One region of the Paenibacillus sp. JNUCC 34 genome, then DNA from elsewhere that is predicted to be linked to it. Evidence: predicted binding sites of a transcription regulator. Region 1 holds the regulator's gene; the other holds the start of a gene.

Region 1 (8,270 bases):
CCAAACGAAAGAGGGTAATCCTCATGTTTAGAACAATGATGAAATCTAAAATTCACCGTGCGACGGTAACTGAAGCTAATCTTAATTATGTTGGCAGCATTACCATTGACGAGGATTTAATGGAAGCCGCTGATCTGCTTGAGAATGAAAAAGTACAGATTGTGAACAATAATAATGGTGCGCGTCTTGAAACGTATGTTATTACAGGCCAACGCGGAAGTGGTGTGATCTGCCTAAACGGTGCGGCTGCCCGTCTGGTTCAACCAGGTGACAATGTCATTATTATTTCTTATGCGATGATGTCTAAAGAGGAATATGAGAACCATAAACCGACAGTTGTTATTGTAGACGGCTGCAACAAGCCGATTATAACCGAGCACCGTGAGATTCATGCAACGATTCGGTAAAGATGTTCACTCCAAAATGTAACGCTTGTTTCGGGAATGAAAACATCAGCTTTAACAAAAAATGAACTCAGGTCGACGCACTGATCTCATTTTTTCACTAAGGGTGGGATGCACTCCATGTTTCAACATGTATTCGACGAAATGAACGACATGTTAGATGAAATTGTGAAGCATTACCCTTCCGCACACGGTCCCAAGAAACAGGCGCTGATTCATAACTGGAATATGTTGAAGAGTATGAGCGAAGGTATCATTGATGAATGGCTTCGGTTTGAAGAGAAGATGGCTATTTTCCGTGAGAGTGCAGTTTCATCACCGGTTTTTCCGCCGACCGAATCACCGGAAATGCAGCTGGATGCTTTCATACGCGGCCAAGGATACTACAAACTCCTTATGTTCAGACCTGCTCTAGCCCAATTTTTGGCTGCTGCTGCCATATATCCGGAGAGCTTGCTGATTCGGCTCTATACGGCCATGGCTCATCTGCATTTGGGTGAGACGGTGGAGGCTTCAGGTTATCTGCTGTCGATTTTGCCGCTGGCGGACGACAAGAGATTGCAGGCCATGATTTATAACGCTCTAGGCTGCATACAGGTGATTAACGGACGGACAGACCAAGCTCGGGATTATTTCACGCTTGCGATACAGAGTGACCCGACTCTTCCGGATCCGCTGATTAATCTGGAGGTTTGCCACAAGAATCGCGGGGAACTGCAGTATGGAAGTCAATTGATTTCATTGTTATGAATAACAGTCTGTAGAAGCGATGCCCGCTCGAAGCGCCGAGTCTGTGGCATCGTCTTTTTTATGTCCATAATGTTCAAACAGCGTTACATCTGTTATGCTGTTATTTAGACTGGAATGAAAGGGATTTATACGAACATGAAATTTGCCGTATTGGATTTTGAAACTACGGGCAACCAGTCAGCCGATGAAATCATTCAAGTGGGGCTGGCCATCATCGATGAAGATCGCAGCATTTCCCGAGTGTACGGCTCTTATGTCAATCCCGGGATTCCGATTCCACCGTTTATTACAGGTTTGACAGGTATTTCGGATCAAGATGTAGCTGTTGCACCTTCCCTTGAGGAGATGATGATGGAACTGGTACCTATGCTCGACGATGTTGTACTTGTGGGGCATAATGTAGCCTTTGATTTTAATTTTTTGCAAAATGCACTCGACCGTTGTGGTTATTTACCTTTCAGCGGGCGGATACTCGATACGATACATTTTTTGAAAATATGCTTTCCATCACTGACATCGTATCAGCTGGGGATGGTGTCGTCTTATTTCGGCTTAGAGCATGACCGTCCGCACCAAGCGGACAGCGATGCGCTTGCTACCGCCTATGTGCTTCTGAAATGTCTGGAAGAGCTTGATCAGCTTCCACTGCTTACGATACAGCGTTTGAGCGACCTTTTTGCGGATGAGGACAGTGATTTGAGCTGGTTCTTCGATGGAATGCGGGCTGATAAGGAAAATCAGGCCATTCAGGATCCAGACAACTACACGTATTTCCGTCAATTTGCTCTGGCGATCGAGGACTGGACCGATATGGCACCTGCGCGAGATGAGGAAGAGGATAATCCGCTAGCCGAGCTATCCTTTGAGCAGTATATGAACCAGGTACGTAATAATTTACGTGAGACACTTCCTCAATATGAAAGTCGGGACGCTCAGGACATTATGTTTGAGGAAGTCATGAAGGCACTAGATGATGATAAGCATCTCCTGATTGAGGCTGGAACCGGTACGGGGAAATCACTTGGATATTTGCTTCCTTCCATATACCAAAGTGTAAAACAGGAGCAGAAGGTAATGGTTAGCACGCATACAATCAACCTTCAGGAACAGCTTCGTGAACGGGATATCCCGCTACTCACCAAGGTAGTCCCGTTTCCATTTAAAGCCGCCGTCTTCAAAGGGAGACAGCATTATTTGTGTTTGAGAAAATTTGAACATAAAATAAATAGAAGAGATTTCAACACACCTAAAGAGGATATTATCATTGCAGCCCAAATGATCATATGGCTGACCCAGACTGAAACCGGAGATGATGAGGAACTGAACCTTGGTGGTCGTGGTGGGGACTTCTGGGAAAGTGTATCTAGCGATTCTGATTCTTGTTTGGGACGGGCTTGCCCATGGTTCCGAAAGTGTTTCTACCACCGTGCGAAGCATGAAGCGGGTATTGCGGATGTGGTTATTACGAACCATTCCAAATTGTTTACCGATGTAAAAGCAAATCATCAGCTACTGCCGTCGTATGAGCGGTTGGTCATTGACGAGGCTCATCACTTGGAAGATGTGGCGGGTAAACATCTCGGGCTCCATATGAAATATTTTACGGTGGTACACACCCTTACACGTCTCTATAAGGATAGCCGCAATGGACAGTTGCCAGCACTCCGTCAACTGCTTCAAACGTCGGCGCACGAAAAGGCGGGGGAATGGACGGGCGTCATTGATCGGCTATACCCTGATCTAATTACTGTCAAGGAGAGCTGGGACCGGCTTAACGACCTTCTGTTCGGACTTCTTCCTGAACGCGGAGATGCTTCTGCGGGGGATGCAGGACAATTTACACTCCGACTGTCACCAACCAAGAAGCCAAAAGACTGGGAAAGCTTGACGGAGTTAGAGAATCAGATTCACGTCACCTTGGGAGACGTCGTTCGCAAAGGAGACATGCTAACATCTGAGGTTCGGGAAGAACTGAATGATTATGGTGCAGACAGTTTGATTACCGATATTAATGGCCTCTTTAAGGACTTGGCTGCGCACCGGGAGAATCTGAAATTTTTCATGACTCTGAACGATGAAGGCGTGGTCTATTGGATGGAGGCGAACGGTAATTTCCGTAGTAAATCGCTGCAGATGTTTGCCGTGCCAGTTGATGTGAGCGCGCAGTTGAAAGAGCTGTTCTTCGATAAAAAAAGTAGTATCATCCTCACTTCTGCAACTCTATCTGTAGATAAATCGTTTCAGTATATGATCGATAATCTTGGGCTGCAGGATGCTTCAGATCAGGGACAGCTGAATACCGTGCAGCTTCCGTCACCGTTTAATTACCGTGAGCAGGCACTGTTATTAATTCCAAGGGATTTCCCAAGTGTTAAGGGGTCCGTGGGGGATCAGAACTTTGTGAGTACACTCGTTCAATCACTTGCAGATGCCGCTAAGGCGACTCATGGACGGATGCTGGTATTGTTTACCTCGTACCGTATGCTGCGCCAGGTGTATGATCCGCTTAAGGAAGTTCTGTCATCCAGTGATATATCCGTACTCGGACAAGGGATGGATGGATCAAGCCGAACCAAGCTGATCCGAAGGTTTCAGGACAGCGGCGCATCGGTGCTGCTTGGGACAAGCTCATTCTGGGAAGGGGTCGATATTCCGGGTGAGGCGTTGACATGCCTGGCTATCGTAAGGCTACCGTTTCAACCGCCGAACCATCCCCTTGTTGAAGCGAAGAGCGAGCTACTGCAGCAGCAAAAGAAAAATCCGTTCATGAAACTATCCGTACCTCAGGCGGTTATTCGCTTTAAGCAGGGTTTCGGGCGTCTTGTGCGAACAGCTCAAGACAAAGGTATTGTAATTGTTTATGATACCCGTGTGATTGAATCTTATTATGGAAAATACTTTTTATATTCACTGCCTGGCCCGAAAATGGAACATATGCGGACTGAGCAGATGGTTCCCCGCATTGCGGAATGGCTTCATGGGGACGAGGCAATACAATAAGAATTGAAAATAATTACTTTGAGTTTATGATTAGGGGGAGCATGCATGAAATCGGATAAAATTTCGGAGGCCGTGGTTCGCAGACTGCCCGTATATTTGCGCTACCTGAACGAACTTCATCTTCGTGAGGTTGCAACGGTGTCCTCACAGGAGCTTGGACAGAAGCTCGACCTAAACCCGGCGCAAATCCGCAAGGATCTTGCCTATTTTGGCGATTTTGGCAGAAAAGGGATTGGTTATGACGTCTCATATTTGATCGAGAAAATCCGTCATATTCTTAAGCTGGACCAGCAGATTAATGTAGTGTTGGTGGGTGCTGGTAATCTTGGACACGCTCTGTCCAACTACAACGCTTTTTTGAAAGACAATATGAAGATTGTAGCTATATTCGATGCTTATACTCCAAAAGTCGGCACTAAAATCAACAATTTAGTCGTTCAGTCGATGGAAGAATTGACGGCAACTATTAAGGAGTTCGGAATCCGGATCGGGATTATTACCGTTCCTGATGTCGAAGCACAAGATGTAGCGGATAAACTGATCTCATCCGGTATTGAAGCGATTCTGAATTTTGCGCCAACGATCTTGAAAGCTCCTCCGCACATCCGGATTCATACAGCTGATTTCACGACGGATTTGCAGAGTCTGGCTTATTATTTAGATAACGGAAAGGAAGATGGCGATCATGACGAAGCGTAAATGGATGATTAAAAACGGTACCTTTGCTGTACTTCAGAATGAAAAGCCGGTTCTGCGCGGATATATGGTCATCGAAGACGATCTCATTACCTATATCGGTGAAGAACAGCCGAAGGTTGAGGAAGATACGGAGATTATCGACGGCACATATCTGTTTTTCATGCCTGGTCTAATGAATACGCATGGTCATACGGCGATGTCGCTTCTTCGTGGATACGGGGATGATCTGGCTCTTCAGGTATGGCTTCAGGAGAAAATGTGGCCGATGGAAGCGAAGTTTACGGCTGATGATGTATATTGGGGTACCTCGCTGTCTGTGATCGAAATGCTGAAAGGCGGTACAACGACCTTCCTTGATATGTATGATCATATGGATCAGGTAGCAGTCGTAACTGAGCAATCCGGTATGCGTGGTGTACTTACTCGCGGTGTAATCGGTTTGTGTCCTCCAGATGTTCAGAATCACAAGCTGGGGGAGGCTACAGCATTTGCTAAGGACTGGCACGGTAAAGCTGATGGACGTATCACGACGATGATTTCGCCGCATGCGCCTTACACATGTCCTCCGGATTACATCGAAAAATTTGTGCAGATTGCTCACGATCTGGACTTGCCGATTCACACCCATATGTCGGAAACAGTTACTGAAGTCGAGCAGAATGTTCGGGATTATGGGGTACGGCCAGTAGCCCATCTTCAAAAGCTCGGCGTCTTCTCACGTCCGGCGCTTGTTGCGCATGCAGTTCATTTAACGGATGAAGAGATTGAGATTTTGGCGGCTCATAAGGTAGCGATATCCCACAATCCGGGAAGCAACCTGAAGCTGGCAAGCGGTGTCGCCCGGGTACCGGAGCTGCTTAAAGCGGGAATTACCGTATCACTGGGAACGGATGGTCCTGCGAGCAACAACAATTTGGATATGTTTGAGGAAATGAGACTGGCTGCTCTTATTCATAAGGGTGTTAGTGGTGATCCGACAGCAGTTCCTGCTGTGGAAGCACTGCGTATGGGAACAGAATACGGAGCGAAATCATTATTCTTAGACGGTGTTGGGACGTTGGCTCCCGGCATGAAAGCGGACTTTATCGCGTTAAATACCGATCAGGCACATTTTCTGCCTCATACGGACTTTATCTCGCATGCGGTTTATTCAGCTAGTGCCAAGGACGTGGAGCATGTCTGGGTAGATGGTAAACAGGTCGTCAAAAACGGAGTTTGCCTTACATTGGATGAAGAAAAGATTCGCCGTGAAGCCCAAAGTGCGTTCGAGCGGCTGTTGACCCTCTAGGGAATAACAAGGGAGCGAGGAACGCAGATTGAAGAAAAAAACGAAGTGGATACTTCTTGGCATTTCCGGTTTTCTGCTCATATTGCTGTCTATTCAGATTTATTATTCAAATGTAATGTCTGGTAAATGGTCGGAAGAGAACGCGGCTATCAAGGCGGCTCAGCAATATGGCGGTTTGATGAAGAAAGACAAAACTTATAAATCGGTATGGGATAAAGAGAGCATTTACTGGGTTGTTACCGGTAAGGATACGGAAAACCAGGATATCGTCGTATGGGTGAAGTTTACGGAAGAGAAAAAACCACTGGATGGAGCCAAAGCTGTACACAGCGAACCTCTGAGCGGTGGAATGTCGGAAGCTCAAATGCGTAATCAGATTAAGAATGACCTGCCTGGTTCGGTAATTGAAAGGCTTGTTCTAGGTATGTATGAAGGAGAATACGCATGGCAACTGTTATACCAGCTGAACAATGAGACGAAATATAGGTTTTATCGGTTTCAGGATGGAAATCAGATCGGTGAAGACATTATTCTACCAAATCAATAGCAAAATTTAACACTCCATCAAAAGGCGGAGTGTTAAATAACAAGATTTTATGTAAGCGTTTACGTAAAATTTGGATAAAATAGTTTTAAATATTTTCACAGACTTAAATGAAAAAGGTATATAAGATGTGATATACTCTTATTTGTATTCCACAGGCAGGTTGAAAGTAGTGTTACTATACGCATAATTGTTATATCAAATATGATATACGAATTATACACATCATATAACAAGGAGGAAACTTCATTGAAATTACGCATTGTTCCTATCGTTCTGACGGTCGTAATATCGGCATCGGTGCTTTTTGGCGGTTGGTTTCTGTATCGACAAATGGCTCTTCAGAATCCACTGGCCAATGTGGTATCACAGTATGATGGAGTGAAAAACTCTCAAATAGATATTACACAGGATACAGTCACTTTTAAGCTTGATTTAGCACCCGAAACGAATTTACGGGGTCTAGTCGAACATATAAACAAGGAAGGCAAGTCGGTTGTCGGTAAACGCACATTGAAGCTTGAGGTGGAAGATCACTCGTCCGAGCAGCTGGACCAATGGTGGGAGAAGGCTATGCTGTCAGTAGCCCAAGCGATGGATAACAAGCAGTACACCGATATACAGATATCTTTGGATGAACTGGCAAAAAACTCACCTAATTTGAAAGCAAATGCTCAAATTGATGACCAGAACGTATATGTAAGTTTATCCGACGGCAAGTCAGGCAAGTTCATAATTTTGCCACGCCAACCCGGCAAAATGGAGGTGTGGAACCATGCCTAAGTGGTCCAAGGAAGTATTGATTGGCTTCATCCCTGTGCTGTTCGTATTCCTTGCATTCATTGGTATGAATGTTGTTCCAATCCTCATTGCAGCTATGCTTGTAGGATCTCTTTTCTTTATTGCCAAGATGAAGGGCGGAATAGCTGTAGGTGCAGGTAGTGAACGCAAACGGAAAAAGGGCAGTATGGCAAAGCTGACCTTTGAAGAAATCGGAGGGCAAGATAACGCGAAGCAGGAGCTGCGTGAGGCGCTTGATTTTCTAATTCGTCATGAAGAGATCAAAAAATTCGGAATTCGCCCATTGAAAGGCATTTTGCTGACAGGGCCTCCGGGGACAGGTAAGACACTGATGGCTAAAGCGGCAGCACATTACACAAACTCGGTATTTGCTGCTGCATCGGGCAGTGAATTTGTTGAAATGTATGTAGGTGTCGGTGCTGGCCGTATCAGGGACCTGTTTAAAGAGGCTCGCACCCGTGCAGCCAAGGAAAACAAGCAGAGCGCGATTATTTTTATCGATGAGATTGATGTGATCGGCGGCAAGCGTGAAGGCGGGCAGCAGCGGGAGTATGATCAGACACTGAACCAATTGTTAACTGAAATGGACGGTATCTTTACAACGGATGCACCGCGTATTCTCGTTATCGCAGCAACGAACCGGAAAGAGATGCTTGATAGCGCGCTTCTTCGCCCTGGACGGTTTGACCGCCATATTCAAGTCGATCTTCCGGACAAAAAAGGACGTGCACACATCTTAAATCTGCATGCGGGTAATAAACCACTAGATGCGGACGTTGATTTG
Region 2 (8,270 bases), 160 kb from region 1:
CAGGGATGGATAAGCATATGCATCTGGCTAAACTGGCTGTGCAGGAAACGGGCCGTGGAGTATACGAAGATAAAATCATCAAGAACATGTTTGCCACCGAATATATTCATAACAGTATTAAATACAATAAGACGGTTGGCGTTATTGAAGATAACTCTTATGACAACTTCCAAAAGATTGCTGAGCCTGTAGGTATCATTATGGGGATTACCCCAGTAACGAATCCGACATCAACGACAATATTTAAAGCACTTATTGCCATCAAGACGAAAAACCCGATCATCTTTGGTTTCCATCCATCCGCACAAGCCTGCAGCCGTGAAGCAGCGAAGATCTTGTTGGATGCTGCAGTAAAACTTGGTGCTCCGGAGGGCTGTATTCAATGGATCGACGAACCGTCTATGGAAAAGACCAATGTCCTGATGAACCATCCTGACGTAGCTTGCATTTTGGCCACAGGCGGATCGGCCATGGTAAAAGCGGCGTACAGCTGCGGGAAACCGGCACTCGGTGTAGGACCCGGGAACGTACCTTGCTTTATTGAAAAAACGGCCAATCTTGATCAAGCGGTCAATGACCTCATCCTCTCGAAAACGTTTGACAACGGCATGATCTGTGCATCGGAACAGGCTGTTATTATAGAAGAAACTATTTTTGAACAAGTGAAGAAAAAAATGATCGCGAGCGGCTGCTACTTCGTGAACAAAGAAGAAGCGGCGAAGCTGACCGCAGGTGCAATAGTGGCAGAGAAGTGCGCGGTAAACCCTGCAATCGTCGGACAGCCTGCAGTGAAGATCGCTGAAGCATGCGGGATCGAAGTTCCGAAAGGAACAAAAATCCTGGTAGCTGAGATTGAAGGCGTGGGACCGAAGTTCCCGTTGTCAGCTGAAAAGCTCAGCCCGGTTCTGGCCTGCTATAAAGTGAAGACAGCAGATCAGGGAATTGACCGCGCTGCTGAAATCGTTGCTTTTGGTGGTATGGGTCACTCGTCAGTTATTCACTCGAATAACGAAGAAATCATCAATAAGTTCTCGGACCGCATGCAAACTTGCCGGATACTCGTGAACCAGCCTTCGTCGCAGGGTGGTATTGGTGACATTTACAATACAAACTTGCCGTCGTTGACCTTGGGCTGCGGATCGTATGGTCGTAACTCTACTTCTTCGAACGTGACCGCCGTCAATCTCATCAACGTGAAAAGGGTGAACCGTCGTACCGTGAATATGCAGTGGTTCAAAGTGCCGAACAAAATTTATTTTGAAAAAGGATCAACCCAGTACCTTGCCAAAATGCCGGACATCACACGTGTTGCTATAATTACTGACCCTATGATGGTGAAGCTTGGCTATGTAGAAAGAGTTGAGCATTATCTTCGTCAGCGTCAGGTTCCGGTTGCCATCGAAGTATTCTCTGAAGTAGAACCGGATCCATCAACAACTACAGTTCAGCGCGGTGCTGAAATGATGAAGAGATTCCAGCCGGACTGCATTATTGCTCTTGGTGGTGGATCTCCGATGGACGCAGCAAAAGGGATGTGGCTGTTCTATGAATATCCGGACACGGATTTCAACAATCTGAAGCAAAAATTCATGGATATTCGCAAACGGATTTACAAATTCCCAAGACTTGGTCAAAAAGCGAAGTTCGTAGCAATCCCAACAACATCGGGTACGGGTTCGGAAGTAACTTCATTTACGGTTATCACCGATAAAGAGCATGGGAATACGAAGTATCCTCTGGCAGACTATGAGCTGACTCCAGATGTGGCAATTATCGATCCAGAGTATGTGTACAGCCTGCCTAAAACAGCAGTTGCCGATACGGGTATGGACGTTCTGACACACGCAATTGAGGCTTATGTATCCGTAATGGCCAATGACTATACAGATGGTATTGCAATCAAAGCGATTCAGCTTGTATTCCAGTACCTTGAGAAGTCGGCACTGACTGGCGACAAACTGGCTCGTGAAAAAATGCATAACGCATCGACACTTGCTGGTATGGCTTTTGCCAACGCGTTCCTGGGCATTAACCACAGCCTTGCTCATAAATGGGGCGGTCAATACCATACTGCACACGGACGGACCAATGCGATTCTGTTGCCTCACGTCATCCGTTACAATGCCATGAAACCGACGAAGTTTGCTGCATGGCCTAAATATACCCACTTCGTAGCAGATGAAAAGTATGCAGAGATTGCCCGCATTCTTGGGTTGCCGGCTCGCACAACTGAAGAAGGTGTAAACAGTTTGATCAAAGCGATTCGCGACCTGAACAAAAAACTTGGCATCGAGGAATCGTTCCAGCAGATCGGCTTTGATCCGGCAGACTTTGAAAGCCGGGTGGAGTACTTGGCGGACCGTGCATTTGAAGACCAATGTACAACGGCGAATCCAAAGCTGCCGCTCGTAACTGAGCTCGCAGATGTGTATCGCAACGCGTTCTACGGACGTTTTGACAGCTAATATAGATAGATAAATAGTAAGTGAATCAGCGTGACAAATATCACCTCGTTTGTGATATTTGTCACAGCTGTTTTCAGTTGACGGGACTACAATTAAAGTGTAAAAACAATCTCAGATAATAATTCTTATAGTTTCAGCGGCTCGGAATGTAGCCGGGGCTTCACACCCAACATTGTGAAATGTGTCACATTTATTGATCTGGGATGGTGGACATGAGAAAGATATACTATAAACTCATGCCTCAACAACAGAACATGGAGGGATTTAAAAATGTCGGTGATTGAAAAAGAAATTAAAGACATGCAGTCCGGTTGGAGAGGGTTCAAAACAGGAAAATGGAACAGAGCAGTAGATGTTAACGAATTTATTGCGCTGAATATTGATCCTTATTACGGTGTTGATGACTTTCTGGTTGGTCCTACAGCGAATACCAAAGCATTATGGGATATTGTATCGGACCTGACAAAAAAAGAACGGGAAGCGGGCGGCGTGCTGGATGTGGACGTAAACACTCCTTCTACAATCGTTTCGCACCAGCCAGGTTACTTGGATAAAGACAAAGAACAGATCGTCGGGGTACAAACCGATGAGCCATTCAAACGTTCCATTCAGCCGTTCGGCGGCATTAAGATGATGATCGATGCTTGTAACGCTTATGGATTTGAACTTCCGCAAGGCATCGTAGATATGTTCACAAACATTCGTAAAACCCATAACCAAGGGGTATTTGACGCCTACACTTCCGAGATGCGTGCTGCACGTAGAGCCGGTATCATTACGGGTCTCCCAGATGCATACGGACGTGGACGCATTATCGGCGACTATCGTCGGATTTCACTATACGGTATTGATTTCTTAATTAAAGATAAAATGAAAGAGCTGGACAGTCTCGAAGTTGATGTGATTGACGAGAATGTGATTCGTCTTCGTGAGGAACTGTCAGAGCAAATTCGTGCTTTGAAAGAACTGAAACAAATGGCAGAAATGCACGGCTTTGATCTTTCTAAACCGGCAGCAACAGCAAAAGAAGCATTCCAGTGGCTGTATTTCGGTTACTTGGCAGCTATTAAAGAACAGAACGGTGCAGCGATGTCCCTCGGACGTGTATCTTCATTCTTGGATGTTTACATCCAGCGTGATCTGGCTGAAGGCACATTGACCGAAGAAACAGCACAAGAACTGGTTGACCATTTTGTAATGAAGCTTCGTATCGTTAAGTTCCTGCGTACACCAGATTACAATGATCTGTTCAGCGGTGACCCAACTTGGGTAACAGAATCCATTGGCGGTATGTCGATGAACGGCGAAACTCGTGTAACGAAGAACAGCTTCCGCTTTCTGCACACGCTCTACAATCTTGGACCTGCACCTGAACCAAACCTGACTGTACTGTGGTCGGAGAAGCTGCCTGAAGGCTTTAAGAAATTCTGTGCAAAAGTATCCATTGAGACGAGCTCGATCCAATACGAAAACGATGATCTGATGCGTCCGATTTACGGCGAAGACTACGGTATTGCTTGCTGCGTATCGGCTATGCGTATCGGTAAACAAATGCAGTTCTTCGGAGCACGTGCAAACTTGGCTAAAGCGCTCCTGTATGCTATCAACGGCGGCCGTGATGAAAAATCCGGTGTTCAAGTTGGTCCTGAGTTCCCTGCTATTACTGCAGAGACCCTTGACTATGAAGAAGTTATGAAACGCTTCAAGCCGATGATGGAATGGCTCGCGAAGCTGTACATGAACACGCTGAACGTGATTCACTATATGCATGATAAATATTCCTATGAGCGTATTGAGATGGCGCTGCATGACCGTGATATCCTGCGCACGATGGCATGTGGTATCGCTGGATTGTCGGTAGCTGCTGACTCCTTGAGTGCCATTAAATATGCTAAAGTTAAGCCGGTCCGCAATGAGAATGGCATCGCTGTTGATTTTGAAATCGAGGGCGACTTCCCTTGCTACGGAAATAACGACGATCGTGTTGACAGCATCGCTGTTGAACTGGTTGAGACTTTCATGGGTATGATCCGTAAACATAAAGCTTACCGCGACGCACTGCCAACGCAGTCCGTACTGACAATTACTTCGAACGTGGTATACGGTAAGAAGACCGGTACTACTCCAGATGGACGTAAAGCGGGAGAGCCGTTTGCACCAGGCGCTAACCCAATGCATGGACGCGACAAAAAAGGTGCGCTTGCTTCCTTGAGTTCGGTAGCAAAACTGCCTTATGAAGACAGCCTGGACGGTATCTCGAACACTTTCTCGATCGTGCCAAAAGCACTCGGTAAAGAAGCGGATATCCGTGAGACTAACCTGGTAGCCATGATGGATGGTTACTTTGGCAGCAAAGCTCACCATTTGAACGTTAACGTATTTGATCGTGAGCAATTGATGGACGCTATGGAGCATCCGGAAAATTATCCACAATTAACGATCCGTGTATCGGGTTATGCTGTAAACTTCATTAAACTGACTCGTGAACAACAGCTCGATGTTATCAACCGTACTTTCCACGGTTCGATGTAACTTTGTTTAGACCGAAGCGGATACAGAAAGGATGACATATATGTTAAAAGGCCATGTGCATTCCCTAGAAACGTTCGGAACGGTGGACGGTCCGGGTATCCGCTTTGTGCTCTTTATGCAAGGATGCTTGTTAAAATGCCAGTACTGTCATAACCCGGATACATGGGGCTTGAATGAGGGAAAGGAAATGTCGGTGGATGAGGCACTCTCTGAAATTGAACCCTACCTTCAATACTATCGTTCATCCGGTGGCGGACTCACCGTATCAGGCGGAGAGCCTACCCTGCAGTACCCGTTCGTCAACCAGGTTTTCAAGGAAGCGAAGCGCCGCTGGAACCTTCACACGACACTAGATAGCAATGGATACAATGAACCGGAGAAGATTCGTGAACTGCTCGAGAATACCGATCTGGTACTGCTCGATCTGAAACACATCAACGATGAGAAGCATATCGAGCTGACGGGTAAATCGAATGAGCGTACGTTGAAGATGGCTCGGTGGCTTTCTGATAATGGCCGTAAAATGTGGATCAGACACGTATATGTGCCTGGAATTCATGAGCAGGAAGAAGATTTGCTTGAACTTGGACGTTTCATCGGCACTTTAAATGGTGTAGAGAAATTTGAAATTCTTCCATACCATCAGATGGGTGTGTATAAATGGGAAGCTTTGGGTAAAGCTTATCCACTGGAAGGCGTACCATCTCCGACAGAAGAGGAAGTGGCCCGTGCATACCGGTTGATTGAGGAAGGCAGAAGACAGACGCAGCCTGTATCATAAGCGATAAATAATCTCACATCAATACATGAAATATTATCTTATATGACAAAAACCTTGCCATTTACGGCAAGGTTTTTGTATTTTATTAGAGGATTTTATCCCTCATTAAGATAATTATCGATCTTACTAGAAATGAAATCGCTTTCTATAATGAATGTATACACACAAATAAATTTTTGGGAGGGTCAAAACAAATCATGAAGAAAAAGAGCCTTGCATTGATGATGTCACTGCTTCTGGTCACTTCAGCTATTGTGTCTGGTTGCGGTTCAGACAAAAAACCGGCTAAAGGCAGCGATGGAACGCCGGAAGCTAACAATGAACCGTTTGAAATGACGATTCGTCATACCCAAGTCGGTGATTCTAAGAAATTCAGATTGGCCTTGCTTCAGGATGTGGTGAAAAAGACGGAAGAAGCTGTTCCCGGACTTAAGATTAACCTGGATGCTGTTGACTCTGAGGTAAACCGAAAAGAGAAGCTGAGAGGCGAGATGGCTTCCGGGAAACCACCAGAAATTTTTGATGTGTTTGGCAGCCCCGATGCAGGTGTCTATGCTAAAGAAGGTTTGATGCTGGATATTACTCCAATCATTGAGGAACTCGGTATCAAAGATAAATTTACGACCGTTACGACCCTTGATCCATTTACTCGCGAAGGTAAAGTTTATGGTTTGCCAATCGGTGCTTCAATTGAGGGGATCTTCTACAATAAAGAATATTTTGATCAAAAAGGGTTAACGGTTCCTAAATCGCTTACTGAACTCGAGAGCATCGCAGAAAAGATTAAAGCTGACGGCAAAATCCCTTTTGCACAGTCATCTAAAGATGCTTGGATACCATTAATGACAACCAATAATCTGTGGTCTTATTATGCAGGACCTGAAATTACATATGGTTTTAAGACAGGCGAGAGCAAATGGACAGATCCTAAGGTTGTTGAAGGCGTGAAGAAGCATCAGGAATGGGTTCAGAAAGGGTACTACAAGAAAGGCGAGCTTGGATTTGAATATGCGGACATGAGAAACCAGATTATTTCTGGTGAAGCGATCATGATGATGGATGGTTCTTGGGCAAATAGCGTATTTAGAGACCCGGTACAAGCTGGCGATATGGTGGGTAAGATCGGATTCTTCAACTTGCCTCCAGTGAATGAGGGAGATCCCGTTATTACTATGCTGGATGCGAACAATGGATATGGCTTCTCTGCTTCAATTCAAGAGGATCCAAGAAAGATGGCAGCAGTTAAAGAATTCATCAAAAATATGTGGACTGACGAAATGCAGCTTCGTGGTTTGAAGGAAGATGGCGTACTGCCAGCCATGAAGATGGATGTTGCAACGATGAACTCCACTTCCGATGATGCGATTATGCAGGATATTTTCAAGTCGGTCAACGAAATCGACAAATCCTTCCCTGCATTTGATGCTTTGGTTCAAGCAAGCGTGAATACAGCAATAAGCCTTGGAATTCAGCAGGTTATCGGTGGAGAGATTGATGCTGAGCAAATGCTTAAGAACGTGCAGGCGGCTCAAGATTCGGCTAATGAGTCCGAAGGAGAATAGATATACCAAAGTTTAGAAGATAAGGGCGCCACCCGCTTGAAACATGGGGGTGCCTTTTCCTCTAAACATTAGACACAGACTACGGAGGTTACTATGAACAAAGCGCTGAGAAACCCTCTGATTTACATCCTGTTTGTTCTGCCGGCATTCATACTGTTCTTAGCCTTTTTTATTTACCCTATCTACACAGCGATTGATAACAGTTTTACGAGCTGGAATGGGATATCCAAGGACGTTAAGTATATCGGTTTTGATAATTATACCAAAGCTTTTGAAGACGATGCATTTTGGAAATCGGTTAGAAACAATCTGTATTTTATTTTGTTTTCATGCTTTATCCAAGTTCCAGTTATTATTTTCTTTTCACTGCTTATCGCCAATGTTAAAAAGCTGAAGGGGCTATACAAAACAGCAGTTTTTGCTCCATCTATCATGTCCACCGCCGTAATCGGTATTCTGTGGGGGTTCATTTACAATCCGGATTTCGGTTTAATGAATGAAATTTTGGGATTGTTTGGTGTAGAACCGATCTACTGGCTGTCCGAGAAGAAATGGGCTATGATCTCGATTTTGATAACTAACGCTTGGCAGTGGACCGGATTTTATATCGTTATGGTGCTTGCCGCGATTATTTCCATACCTAAAGAATTGGATGAGGCTGCTGCGATCGATGGTGCAACCGGATTTCAGCGGGCCCGTAAAATTACGCTTCCGCTCATCATGCCGATTATTTCCGTTGTCATCATGCTGTCGATCGCAGGGGCTATGAAAGCGGCGGATATCGTACTCGTCATGACCAAAGGCGGTCCTGCGGGTTCTACAGATGTCATGGCAACTTATATGATCCGTTATGCGATTACGAGCTTCCAGCATGGCTTCGGTAATACCATTGCCGTATTGATCTTTATATTTACTATTATCGTAACCGTC

The links. The regulator Rex, encoded in region 1, represses fermentation and respiration genes when NADH is low (regulators of the CRP and FNR family bind a similar motif). The targets are predictions, from matches to a motif close to TTGTGAAATATTTCACAA.
Region 2: pflB (formate C-acetyltransferase) is a predicted target of Rex. The motif match lies at 2,638-2,655, and genes of this name have one in related genera.

The regions. Positions count from the first base shown of each region.
Region 1 is NZ_CM177770.1:3,718,012-3,726,281, reverse strand. It holds gene panC (pantoate--beta-alanine ligase) at 1-31, shown strand, start outside; gene panD (aspartate 1-decarboxylase) at 24-407, shown strand; gene AC2TF5_RS17380 (tetratricopeptide repeat protein) at 525-1,154, shown strand; gene dinG (ATP-dependent DNA helicase DinG) at 1,290-4,154, shown strand; gene AC2TF5_RS17370 (redox-sensing transcriptional repressor Rex) at 4,200-4,853, shown strand; gene AC2TF5_RS17365 (amidohydrolase) at 4,840-6,141, shown strand; gene AC2TF5_RS17360 (cell wall elongation regulator TseB-like domain-containing protein) at 6,170-6,688, shown strand; gene AC2TF5_RS17355 (hypothetical protein) at 6,935-7,468, shown strand; gene AC2TF5_RS17350 (AAA family ATPase) at 7,461-8,270, shown strand, end outside.
Region 2 is NZ_CM177770.1:3,879,494-3,887,763, reverse strand. It holds gene adhE (bifunctional acetaldehyde-CoA/alcohol dehydrogenase) at 1-2,465, shown strand, start outside; gene pflB (formate C-acetyltransferase) at 2,736-4,997, shown strand; gene pflA (pyruvate formate-lyase-activating protein) at 5,038-5,778, shown strand; gene AC2TF5_RS18250 (ABC transporter substrate-binding protein) at 5,976-7,340, shown strand; gene AC2TF5_RS18245 (carbohydrate ABC transporter permease) at 7,434-8,270, shown strand, end outside.